Pseudobacteriovorax antillogorgiicola: one gene and its partner. The protein of the gene in region 1 interacts with the protein of each later gene in a pairwise test. Links are inferred from orthologs where the notes say so. Each region holds a gene or a part of one and is shown on either strand. Other genes may lie near its edges. The genes, in order: eno and rpe.

Region 1 (6,370 bases):
TCAAAAAAACAAGAGGCCTTTACCTTGGCGTCTTGTATGGATGCAAACCCAAGACCCCTATGTGGTATGGGTTAGCGAGATCATGCTACAGCAAACTGTGATCAAAGCAGTCATCCCAGCATACGATCGCTTTCTGAAGGCATTTCCTAGCTATAAGCATCTCGCGGATGCCAGCGAAGACCAAGTTCGCTTGGCATCGCGAGGCTTAGGCTATTACAGACGATTCCGTATGCTACATCAGGCCGCCCAACATTTGAATGATCACCCTGAAGATGTTTGGCCAACGAACTTTAAGGCCTGGAAAGCGTTGCCCGGAGTTGGCGACTATACCGCAGCTGCTATAGCAAGCATCTGCTTCAACGATGCTGTACCTGTGGTTGATGGCAACGTTGAGCGAGTTTTCTGTCGTCTGTTTGACATTCGGCTGATACCAAATTTACCACGTCTAAAACGGAAATTCTTTGAACTGGGACAAAGCTTGATCTCTGTATCTCACCCAGGCGATTATAATCAAGCTGTAATGGAACTGGGTCAAACAATTTGCACCAAGCAAAACCCGAATTGTAGCCAGTGCCCTGTCGCCAAAGTGTGCCTCGCGAAAAACAACAGCAGTCAAACTCTAGCCCCCCAAAGCAAGCAGAAGATCGTCTATGAATCAGTGGGATTAAGACTCTATATTCCGAGCAAGAGCCAAAAAATCGGTTTGATTCAGCGACCGGAGAATTCAAAGTTTCTAAAAGGAACTTGGGGCTTTCCTACGGCAATTGAAGATCAGTCTAAGGTCGCTTGGGACGGCAAGTTACCCTTCACCCTACCTCGTGCTCCGTGCGAATCCTTAGGAACCATTCGCCACTCCATCACCAAGCACAAGATCCAAGCTCAGATCTTTCCCTGGGCTCAAAAAAATACTGCAAACTATCGATGGTTTGAACCTGAAGACGTTGAAGAAAACCTGGTGAGTAATCTTGATCGCAAGGCTTGGAAAGCCTATTTAAGACATCTCTGATAGGAAGGGGAACCGCTGTTCCCCTTTGGCTCATTAGGCTTCGAAGCTCATGCAGGCTCCGACCAGGGTTCTCACGCCATAGGCACTGCCACCGGCCTTGTGATACCCCGTTGCGCTACAGTTCCACGCGGTCCCAGCGATGTCAACATGGGCCCACTGACAGTTAGCATCTTTGACGAATTCATGAAGGAACCAACCACCCATGATTGTACCTGCCTTGACATTGGGTTTAGGCAGATTCTTAATATCTGCAAGCTCTGACTGAACTTCGCCCTCAAGCTCTGGCCAAAGAGGCAAACGCCACAGTGCTTCACCAAAAGTTTTACCCACGTGATTCAACAGGTCCGATGTCTTGTCTTCTGGAGTCATGTAGGCTGCACCCGCGTGACCAAGGCCGAAAAGCACTGCACCGGTAAGTGTTGCGATATCGATTACAAGATTTGGCTTATGGGAATCGATCACATGGGTCAAGACATCAGCCAGAACCAAGCGACCTTCGGCATCGGTATTAAGAATTTCAATCGTCTTACCGCTCAGAGACTTGACAATATCACCAGGTCTTGTGGCGTCACCGGAAGGCATATTTTCCACCGCACCAATTGCACACACGACATTCACGGGGGGCTGAACTTCACAAAGGTAGTGAGCAGCACCATAAACTGCGGCCGCACCCGACATATCGTACTTCATATCTTCTAGGCCAGGGGAGGGTTTCAAGTTGATTCCGCCGGTATCGAAAGTAACCCCTTTACCAACTAATGCAACACTCTTTGATGAATCCTTACCCGCAATTTCAATGGTCACTAGCTTGGGATCTTTGATGGAACCTTTCGCTACGGATAAGAAAGAACCCATTCCTTTTTCAGCCATCTCTTTGCGGCCTAGAACTGTGACTTTCGCTTTATCACCAAAGTGTTTCACTGCAATGTCAGCGAACTGTTCGGAGTTCAGAAAATTGGCCGGCGCATCCTGAAGCCACTTAGCGAAAACAAGAGATCTAGCAACTTCAACCCGATCTTTAGCGGCAGTGAGCGATGCTTTAACCACCTTCATACTGGTTGGAAATAAGCTGTTTCGCTTGCTTTTAAATGCAGCACGATCATCGAAGCCAAGACAGATTCCTTCGAAAATATCTTCGACAGTGAGATCCCCATCCATCGCACCGACAACAATATTCTTGTTCTCGGCTTTTACCAAACTTGCGGCAACATCAAAACCGAGTTGACGAGACACTTGCAATGGATTTGTTTTGATCTTGGGTTTGGCGACAAGCAGCAAGGGGATGCCATCAATCACAACACGCTGTGGCTTGTCGCTTACTTGCCAAGCTAAGGCTTTGATCTGCTCCTGAACTTTGCTTTCGATACTGCTGGCATCTTTCGCTAGCAATGAAAGTTTATCCTTTTCCTTGGCAACAGGAATCACGTTCCAAGCGTCTTTCGCCAGCCCATCGGCCGCCTCGACCACCAACTTGCTCAACCAATCATATGCCGGTGGCAAACACTGATCGAGCGACCCAATCAAATTCTCCATAGAAATATCCTCGTCTGTTTATTGCTAGGATTCGACGACCCTTTAATCATTAAATGACATAGAGGATGGACATTAGCACACTTAGCTACAAATACAATCACCAAAGCCTTGCGTTTCACCCTAGAAAACCGCAGAATAGCCCCGACTAGAATGGAACTATAGGCAAAAAGGAGCCAATCATGAGCGTCATCACATATGTCAATGCTCGGGAAATCCTAGACTCAAGAGGAAACCCTACCGTAGAAGTCGAAGTTATGACCGAATCAGGTTATTTTGGCCGTGCAGCGGTGCCATCTGGCGCTTCCACCGGTGAGCACGAAGCTTGCGAGTTAAGGGATGGCGATAGCGAGCGATATCTCGGCAAAGGCGTCTTGAAGGCTGTTGGCAATGTTAAAGACAAAATAGCGCCAAAATTACTTGGCATGGATATTGTCAACCAAACGGAAATCGATCAATTGCTCATCGAACTGGACGGGACAGATAACAAATCAAGCCTCGGTGCCAACGCAATTCTTGGAGTATCTCTTGCCTGTGCTCGCGCTGCGGCCGAGTCAGTCGGCCTACCGCTCTACCGATACCTTGGCGGTAGCCACGTAAGTAAGCTTCCGGTACCGATGATGAACATCATCAATGGTGGTGCTCACGCCGACAACAACGTTGATTTTCAAGAGTTCATGATCGTCCCATTCGGAGCACCAACCTTTCGCGAGAGTCTCCGGTATGGTGCGGAAGTTTTTCACAATTTGAAAAAAGTTCTCAAGGAAAAAGGTCTCAACACTGCTGTTGGCGATGAGGGTGGTTTTGCACCAAACCTTGAGTCTAACAAAGCAGCTCTGGATATCATATCTGAAGCCGTAACCCGTGCTGGTTACAAGCTTGGTGAAGACATCGCCATTGCACTAGACGTGGCAGCATCCGAATTCTACAAGGATGGCAAATACGTTCTTGCAGGTGAAAGCAAGTCTTTGGATCGCGATGAAATGGTGAAGTTTCTAGCGGAACTGACCAAAGAGTATCCCATCATTTCAATTGAAGACGGCCTTGATGAAAATGATTGGGAAGGCTTCAAAATGCTTACGGATGAGGTTGGCGATCACGTTCAGATCGTTGGTGACGACCTTTTCGTAACCAACGTTAATCGTCTATCTCAGGGCATCGAGCAGAACGCAGCCAATGCAGTGTTGATTAAGCTCAACCAAATTGGAACAGTGACTGAAACCATGGATACTATCGCGATGGCTACCCGTCATGGTTACAACAGTGTGATCTCTCACCGTTCTGGTGAAACTGAAGACACGTTTATTGCTGACCTTGCAGTGGCGACTGGCTGCGGTCAAATTAAGACTGGTTCAGCGTCCCGAACAGACCGCATCTGTAAGTACAATCAACTTCTACGCATCGAAGAAGAGCTTGGCTCATCAGCTGTTTTTGGCTAAGCCAAAATCCGCAGGCAGGGTATTCCTGCCTGCAAGCTCCACTTACCAGTGAACCCTCGCAAATCTTCTCACTACCCGAAGATAGCTCTCTAATCTTTCTATCTATTCTAATGAATGTCGGCAGATTACCAAATTAAGTAATTTCTATAGCTGAAAGAAGTTTCCAACGAGCTACTTAAGTCATGGAATACTGGTCCGATAACGAAAGCAGTACATTCAAAAACTAGGTTGAAAAGACGATGAAGACGATCTCATTTTCGAATCTCACGATCAACATTGAAGAATCTGATCAAGAAGTAGTCTATAGTTTTGATGGCGATGTCGATGAAAACTTTCGTCAGAACGATGTTCCACGTATAGCCCGTCCGAAAATTTCGCTGGTTCTTGGCAGGGTTGAAAACTTCAACTCTGTTGGAATTCGAGAGTGGATTCACTTTATATCCGACCTTTGTAAGATGGGAACCCCCACGTTCCGAGAGTGCTCAGTGGCCATGATTGATCAGATCAACATGGTTCCAGAGTCTCTCGGTAGCGGCACTGTCGATACCTTTTATGCGCCTTACTATTGTGAGTGCGGAAAAGAAGTCAATAAATTGATCAAAACTAGTGAATGGCGTGATCATCTGCTCAAATCCATCGCACCCCAGTTTCAGTGTGATGGATGCAACCGAGCCCTTGAGTTTGATGCACTTGAAGAAAGTTACTTTCAGTTTGTAGCAACATTGTCCCGGGTCATTTGAGGTAAACTATGGAAAAAACCAGCATGGACGCCTTGGTTGTTGCAACCATCGAATCGATGGTTAAGAAAATACTCCCTCAACTACAGGAACGGTTGGCAGCTATTCATCAGTCTGGCGACAACTCTCCGCAACCAGACAAAGACACGATCTACCTTACCAACGAGTGCCATGAGCTACTTGATATCCTCAAAGAGTGGTGTCGCCAGCCCGGAGACGACGACTTCGACTTGGATGAGAACCTTAGTGACGACGAAGCCAAAGATCTACTAAAAGCCATGAGTGACAATGATGCTCCTGCTGGAGTGCAAACCTATGCTGAGATCGCTGGCAACGATTCTGAAGATATTATTGATCGGGAACAGGAAGGCCCAGCCGATGAGGCCCTCAGTGATGAGGAAGCCATGGCTATGATGGCTGCTGCCGACGCCGCGCAAGGGGAAAGCAAAAGCTTTGACCAAGGTGAAATCATCGATAGTGAAAGCGACGAACTCACCGATGACGAAGCCCAGAGACTCTTAGCCGAAATGGAAGAGCCTCCTACTGAAAACTCGTCTAATGGTGATCTATCGGACGACGAGGCCCAGCGACTCCTAGCGGAGATGGAAAGCCCCGCAGAGACCAAGGCAAGTCAAGATCTGTCCGATGACGAAGCCCAAAGACTCCTAGCGGAAATGGAGGCTCCCGCCTCTCAAGATATGTCTGATGATGATGCCCAAAAGCTCTTAGCTCAGATGGAAGATGATAGCGAGCTATCCGCTGACGAGGAAGCGGAAGCCCTTCTTGCTAAGCTCGGAGGCCAAGACGATGATGCTCCAGAGGTTAAATCTGAAACCGCATCAGCACCAGAAGAGGCCAATGAACCAGCGGGTGAGTTCGAAGAAATTGATGAGTGGGAGCGCAATGACTTTCAAACAGACCCCGATATGGTAAACGATTTCAACACCAACAGTGATGAGATCATGGAAAAGCTGGATGAAGTGATCATCCAATTGGAGCAAGATCCTACGAATAAAGAGATTATTGAAGAGATCTTCCGAGGTGCTCACACCCTGAAAGGGGCCGCCGGAATGTTTGGCTTTAAGGCCCTGGAGCGGGTGATGCACCGCATGGAAAACCTCTTCGACCTGGTTCGCAAAGGCAAGCTCAGCCCCACGGGTGACACCATCGATGTCGTTTTCGAAGGCTTAGACTTGATGAGAGTCTTGCTTCAAGCTGTAAAAGACGGTGAGCCTTGCGGTGTTAAAACGGGACACATCGTTCATGCCCTTGAACAGGTAGCTAAAGGAGAGAAATCTAATATCAAGCGTGGAGGTGCAAGCGCGGATAAGGAGGAAGACTCTTCCCTAGAAGCAAAAGACGGAGCAGGTGGCGGTGCAAAGCCTGGTGCAAGTAAAGATCATAAGAAAAAAGAGCAGTCCACCATCCGAGTTGATCTGGAACGTCTCGATGTGCTCGTCAACTTAGTAGGTGAGTTGGTAATCGACCGCACCCGGTTTGCTAGCATCGAAGAAGAGCTTCGAACCAATTACCCACAGGTCGAATTAGGGGGCAGCTTCTCAGAAACCGTACAGTTATTCGGCCGTCACATGAACGAGATTCAAGACATCATAATGAAGGTGAGGATGGTTCCCATCGGTAATGCCTTCAACAAATTT
Region 2 (6,410 bases), on another replicon or contig:
ACGAAAGCCTTGATATGAATAAACTGGCGATGTAAAACCTTTTGAAGCAGTTTAACTATAGGATTTCTAGGCGGTATGGAAGTTAACCAAGAATCAAATCAAGCACCAAAATCAGCGAACGATAGCGATGCTCAAGAAGACAGTCGTGACAACCAGGATGCCAAGGCTCAAACAGCTGAGGTTGTAGATGAGTCATCTGAGCAGGGGTCCTTGCAGGAAACTGTAAAAAAGCTCGAAGCAGAGAACAAGGAACTTCAAAATAAGTTTCTGCGAACTGTTGCTGATATGGAAAACCTTCGCAGGCGTCATGATAAAGAAAAGTCAGACTTGGCTAAGTATGGCAACGAGAAGCTATTGGAAGACCTTCTACCGGTGTTAGACAGCTTCGAGAAAGCTCTAGCGACAGGTGAAGGTGATGAAAGCCAAAGCTATGTAGAGGGTGTCAAAATGGTATTCAAGCAGCTTACAGATATGGCTGAAAAGCATGGTCTGACAGGCTTTGAATCCCAGGGAGAGGAATTCGATCCTAACCTTCACCAAGGCATTCAGCGGATCGAAGATGAGTCGGTCGAAACCGAACGAGTCAAAGATGTATTTCAAAAGGGCTATATGCTCAATGAAAGGCTTCTCCGGCCGGCGGTGGTAAGCGTTGCCGTGCCTGCGACAAAGGATTAAGGCCCGTGGCGTCTCGGCGAGATAAGAAAAAATCACCCTCTGATCTTGCCGAGTCCACCCAAATCGACTTTGATGCTCTAGACGAGTTCTGCGCTGGGATAGAGCTAGAAGATATTGAATTTGATAAGTGGTGTGATCACCACAACTCCCTCGACCTAGAAATATCACTCAAGGTTGACCCCCAAGAAGCTCGTCACGGATGCATAAAGGAAGTCGAGCTGTCGCGAGCTGTCACCGAGACAGTAGGTGACGAAGCTGTGTCTAAACGGGAAAAGATCAAGCACCAGATCGAAATTAAGCCCGGCACCCCCAACGGACACAGGATTACGCTAGATGGTTACGGCGACAAGGAACATGGCCAGTGCGGCCACCTCCACGTGACTATCCGATACGCCTAAGAAAAACGTTTGTTTTGGAAATTATAGAAAAGTGACTTCTTTGCCAGGTCTCAAGGTTTCTCGATTTAGTTCCGAACTTAAGTTGAAAGATCCTGCTAGACCTATAACTCAGGGAGTGAGTCAATGACCCAAGGAATCGATGGAAAGCTAACTGTTGTCAACGCTGAGTTGCCACTGCTGCCGCTGAAGGATATTGTCGTCTTTCCTAACATGATCGTTCCAGTCTTCATCAACGAAGATCTTTGTATCAACGCTGTAGAGAGTGCTCTCGAAGGCGAGCGTAAGATCTTCCTCTCGGCCTTTCAAGTCATGGGACAAGATGGTGAGGGACTGGAGTCAAAGTTGGACGCTCCTTTCGATGTCTACGATATAGGAACTGTTTGTTCGATCATGAGAACTCGAAAGCTTCCTGATGGGCGCATGAAGGTTCTTGTGCAAGGGCTTCATAAAGCGGTTGTGCAAGAGCTGTTGGAAACCGAGCCATATCCTAAGGTTGCCCTCATTAATGTCCAAGATCCAACGCTCATGAATAGCTCTAGCGAAGTGGAAGCCTTAGTTCGTGCAGTAAGAGAGAATCTAGAAAAAGTTGTCAGTCTTGGTAAAGTTCTCTCTCCAGACATTTTGATGATTTTAGAAGACGTTTCAGAGCCAGGGAGACTAGCAGATCTTGTCGCTTCAAATTTAGGCTTAAAGGTAAACGAAGCCCAATCAATATTGGCGGTCAACAATCCGGTCGACCGCCTTAATAAAGTCTACACCTGCCTTTCCCGGGAAATCGAAGTTTATCAAATGCAGGTACGCATTCAGTCCCATGCCAAGGATGAGATTGGCCGCATGCAGCGAGAGCATTACCTCCGTGAACAGATGCGAGCGATTAAATCTGAGCTTGGCGATACCGACGGCAAGGACGAACTTGACCAATTTTGGCAGAAACTTGAAGAACTGCCATTGAATAAGGAAGCAAAAGAAGAAGTTGCCCGTCAATTGAAGCGCCTTGAGCGCATGCATCAAGACACGAGCGAAGCAGCTTTAACCCGAACCCATGTAGAAACTCTATTGGCCATGCCTTGGGGAAAGAAATCCAGAGACAATCTTGATATTCGACATGCGAAACAGATTCTAGATGAAGATCACTATGGATTGGAAAAAGTTAAGGATCGAATCATTGAACACCTGGCTGTCAAAAGTCTCAATCCCAACGCAAAAAGCCCCATCATCTGCTTCTTTGGCCCTCCAGGTGTGGGGAAAACAAGTCTAGGGCGTTCGATTGCACGATCTCTCGGTCGGGAATTTCAACGGATTGCCCTGGGTGGCGTGCGTGACGAAGCTGATATTCGAGGGCATCGAAAGACTTACGTGGGGGCCTACCCTGGTCGTATCATGAGCGCGATAAAATCATCTGGTTCGTCCAATCCGGTGATCATGCTTGATGAGATTGATAAGTTAGCGTCCGATCATCGTGGTGACCCATCCTCTGCCTTACTCGAAGTCCTTGATCCCGAGCAAAATAAGAAATTCGTTGACCATTATCTGGGAATTCCCTTTGATCTTTCTGATGTTGTTTTCATTGCCAATGCGAACACCTTAGATACAATTCCAGCTCCCCTGCGCGACCGTCTTGAAATCATTGAAGTATCGGGCTACTCCGAAGAGGAAAAAGTTAATATTGCCAACCAATACTTGATTCCTAAGCAAATCAAGGAAGCTGGCCTCGATAAAGAGAAACTCAGTTTTTCCAAGAACTCGGTTTCGGCTATCATCAATGGCTACACGAGGGAAAGTGGCTTGCGTGGGCTTGAGAAGAAGATCGCATCGATCTGCCGTAAGGTTGCGCGGAAGTACGCAGAGGTCGAAGAAAAAGAGCGAACGGACATGCCGAGGGTTAAGTTAACCCCAACTTTGGTGCAGAAGCACCTGGGTGCAGAGAAATTTGGCGATAACTTCTACCATGAAAATGCCCAGATCGGGGTTTCTCTAGGCCTTGCCTATACCCAATATGGTGGTGAAGTCATGGCAATTGAGTCTAGCCTGATCCGTAGTGGTAAGCCTCGGCTGGTTTTGACTGGAAAACTTGGAGATGTGATGAAGGAGTCTGCTCAGGCAGCCCTTAGCTTTATTCGCGCTCAGAGCGAGGAGTTTGGCGTGGATGTTTCGATCCTTGAAGAGTGCGAGCTTCATGTCCATGTGCCAGCGGGTGCTGTCCCTAAAGATGGTCCATCAGCTGGAATCGCAATGGCAACCTCGATCCTATCAGCTTTAGGTGGTAAGGAACCGAAAGAGAAGGTCGCAATGACGGGGGAGATCACGATCCACGGTAAGGTCCTTGCGATTGGAGGATTGCGTGAGAAGCTACTGGCTGCCCAGCGAGAGGGCATGAAGGAAGTAGTAGTTCCCATGAAAAATAAACCTAACTATAGCGAATTACCTGCGTCTTTAAAACGTAACTTGAAAGTACACTTCGTCACGGACTATAATGAGGTTTTCAAGATCCTTTTCGGGTCGATGAATAAATCTGGTGCGTCATTTAGGAGCGTGCCGGAGTCCAGAGACAAAGGTCTAGCAAGTTAGGAACATTTATTTATGAGTGCAATTCTCCGTTGGATCGGAACCCACCTCTTAACAGCCGTGTTTTGGGTGTTCGTGCTCTCGATCAACTATGACGGGCGCACTCTTTTCTCATACGCTCACGAAACTATAATCCAGAATGACATTGTAAGGGCTTTGGACGAAGAGCTTGAAGATCTCTGGGTTCGTGTTTACGAAACTGCTCGAATCACATTCGCGGAACTGTCTGCCCCCGACGATAACGAAGCAAGTTATTGATAATCCAATAAAAATTAGGTGTATACCTCCTGTATGACAGGACAGATTCTGTGTGATATATTGCTGCGAATTCCTACGTGGCGAGAGTCACGGAGCTAATGTCCTTCAACAACCAGGAGAGTTTATGAGCGTCCTCAAAGTGGTTGAGTGGCCCGCAAAAGTCCTCGAAACAAAGTCAGAAGAGGTCAAAGAGTTCGATGAGGATCTCAAAAAATTTGTCGCCGACATGCATGAAACCATGGATGAAGCTGGTGGTATCGGTCTTGCCGCTAATCAGGTTAATGTCGCCAAAAGAATTTTGACCATTTGCATTCCTTGGACCGAAAATAAATACGCTGAACAAGAAGAAAAGAAAGAGCACTGGCACGATAAGCGCTGGACATTTGTCAATCCTGTGATCACCAAAAAGAAGGGTAAGTTTCGCTGGCAAGAAGGTTGCTTGAGCTTCCCTGAAGTCTTTGAGTTTGTGGACCGTGCCGAAGAAATTTGGGTAACAGCTCAAGATGAAAATGGTGAAACGTTCGAAGTTCATGCGAACGGATTATTTGCTGTTTGCTTGCAGCATGAAATCGATCACATTGATGGCATAGTCTTCATCAATCGAATGAGTCGTCTCAAATCTACCATGGTGCGAAAGAAGGTGCTCAAGCGTCAGAGACTGATGAATACGGAGGTTGAAGAATGAGTGCACAGGACATCTGGGTGGCTCCTTCGCTTCTCGCCGCAGACCCACTAAATTTTGAAACAGAATCTAAGAGTGTTGAGGATGCCGGTGCTGACCTCCATCATGTGGATGTCATGGATGGGCACTTTGTACCGAATCTCACTTTTGGAATTCCGTTTGTGAAGGCTTTGAAAAAAGTTTCCGGAATCCCCCTAGATGTTCACATTATGATCTCGAATCCAGATGAGATGGCGATGGAGTACGTTAAGGCCGGAGCAGATTACCTCTTGTTCCATGTCGAGGCTGCAACACACGCTCATCGTTTGACTCAAGTGATTGCTGAAGCGGGAGCAAAACCAGGATTAGCAATCAATCCAGGCACGAGCCTGAGCTTGCTAGAGCCACTTTTACCTTTTGTGAAAATGATTAACGTGATGTCGGTGAATCCTGGGTTTGGCGGGCAGAAATTTATTCGCGAATCTCTGTCACGAATCTCGTGGCTGCGCAATGAAATTGAAAAGCGCTCTCTGGATATGCGTATTCAGGTTGATGGTGGTGTGAACAAGGAAACTGTTGGATCTGTTGTGGAAGCAGGTGCTGATGTTCTTGTTGCGGGAACAGCGGTCTATGGGGCAAGTGACCGCAAGGCCGCAATCGAACTTTTGAAAAATCAAAATAGCTAGGTATGAGTTTCATACCAATCGAAAAGGTAGTTTCATATGGCGTTTCACTTAGGGGATGACACTCTCAATACCGAGCTACTCGCTCGGTATGCAAAGCAGCAAAGCAAAGATCTAGCAGTATCCGAAAAAGCCCGCGAACGGCTGAAAAAATTCCGAAATTTGGTGAATCAAGCTCTTGGTTCTGGAGATACCTACTACGGAATTAATACCGGCTTTGGCTACTTGGCAGATGTTTCGATCGAAACGAGCCAACTTGAAGAGTTGCAACGCAACTTAGTTCGGTCCCATGCCTGTGGGGTGGGAAATTATGTCGAAGACTCTATTAGTCGCGGTTTGCTCGTACTTCGGGCCCACACCTTTTACCTCGGCCACACTGGAATTTCCCAGGAGTGTGTGGACCTCATTTTGGAGTGCTACAAAAACAATATACTCCCAGCAATTCCTGAGAAAGGTAGCGTGGGAGCGTCGGGAGATCTGGCGCCTCTGGCTCATCTGGCTCTTACTCTCATGGGGGAGGGCTTTGTAGTCCAGGAAGGCAAAGCCATTGAAGCCAGTCAGGCCCTTCAGGACGCTGGCCTTGCAGCCCATCAACTGCAGGCAAAAGAAGGCCTTTCATTGATCAACGGCACTCACTTTATGACTGTTATTGCAGCTCTTGCTGTGGAAGAGGCCCGGGAGCTGGCTAAAGCAGCGGATATCATTTTAGCCCTTAGCCTCGATGCCCTGAGAGGGACGGTGCAGGCCTTTGATGAGCGTATTCATCGGGTACGTCCTCAGCACGGTCAGCAAGATGTGGCGGCGAATGTGAGAGATCTGTTCTCCGGTCCTGATCAAATTCAAGAAAGTCACAAAGACTGCGGCAAAGTGCAAGATCCCTATAGCTTTCGCTGTGCTCCGCAGGTGCATGGCGCCAGTCGTGATGGCATCGCTTATGCCAAGAGTAAAGTTGATATTGAGCTCAATGCTGTCACCGACAATCCCCTATGTTTTGACGAGCTGGATATTCTCAGTGGCGGGAACTTTCATGGTCAACCGATTGCTTTAGCCATGGATCTTTTAGCCATGGCTTCAGCTGAGTTGGGTAGTATTTCTGAGCGACGAATTGAGAAACTAACCAATCCCAATATGAGCGGTTTACCTGCCTTTGTAACGAAAGACAGTGGCCTC

What was found.
Region 2: the proteins of eno (region 1) and rpe interact in binary tests that used the Escherichia coli proteins (3 or more experiments, as listed by UniProt). The link is inferred for Pseudobacteriovorax antillogorgiicola from one-to-one orthologs.

The regions. Positions count from the first base shown.
Region 1 is NZ_FWZT01000005.1:277,774-284,143, forward strand. The notes cover bases 1,907-4,846. They hold eno (phosphopyruvate hydratase), read left to right. Parts: upstream 1,907-2,718; coding sequence 2,719-3,975; downstream 3,976-4,846. Other genes in these bases: B9N89_RS08990 (leucyl aminopeptidase family protein), read right to left, coding at 1,907-2,539; B9N89_RS09000 (hypothetical protein), read left to right, coding at 4,215-4,715; B9N89_RS09005 (chemotaxis protein CheA), read left to right, coding at 4,724-4,846. Outside these bases: B9N89_RS08985 (A/G-specific adenine glycosylase), read left to right, coding at 1-1,006; more of B9N89_RS08990, read right to left, coding at 1,040-1,906; more of B9N89_RS09005, read left to right, coding at 4,847-6,370. UniProt on the Escherichia coli protein: Catalyzes the reversible conversion of 2-phosphoglycerate (2-PG) into phosphoenolpyruvate (PEP). It is essential for the degradation of carbohydrates via glycolysis.
Region 2 is NZ_FWZT01000001.1:271,206-277,615, reverse strand. The notes cover bases 3,431-6,410. They hold rpe (ribulose-phosphate 3-epimerase), read left to right. Parts: upstream 3,431-4,577; coding sequence 4,578-5,243; downstream 5,244-6,410. Other genes in these bases: hutH (histidine ammonia-lyase), read left to right, coding at 5,280-6,410; def (peptide deformylase), read left to right, coding at 4,021-4,581; B9N89_RS01430 (hypothetical protein), read left to right, coding at 3,654-3,896; lon (endopeptidase La), read left to right, coding at 3,431-3,641. Outside these bases: nucleotide exchange factor GrpE, read left to right, coding at 76-675; B9N89_RS01440 (DnaJ C-terminal domain-containing protein), read left to right, coding at 681-1,073; more of lon, read left to right, coding at 1,197-3,430. UniProt on the Escherichia coli protein: Catalyzes the reversible epimerization of D-ribulose 5-phosphate to D-xylulose 5-phosphate.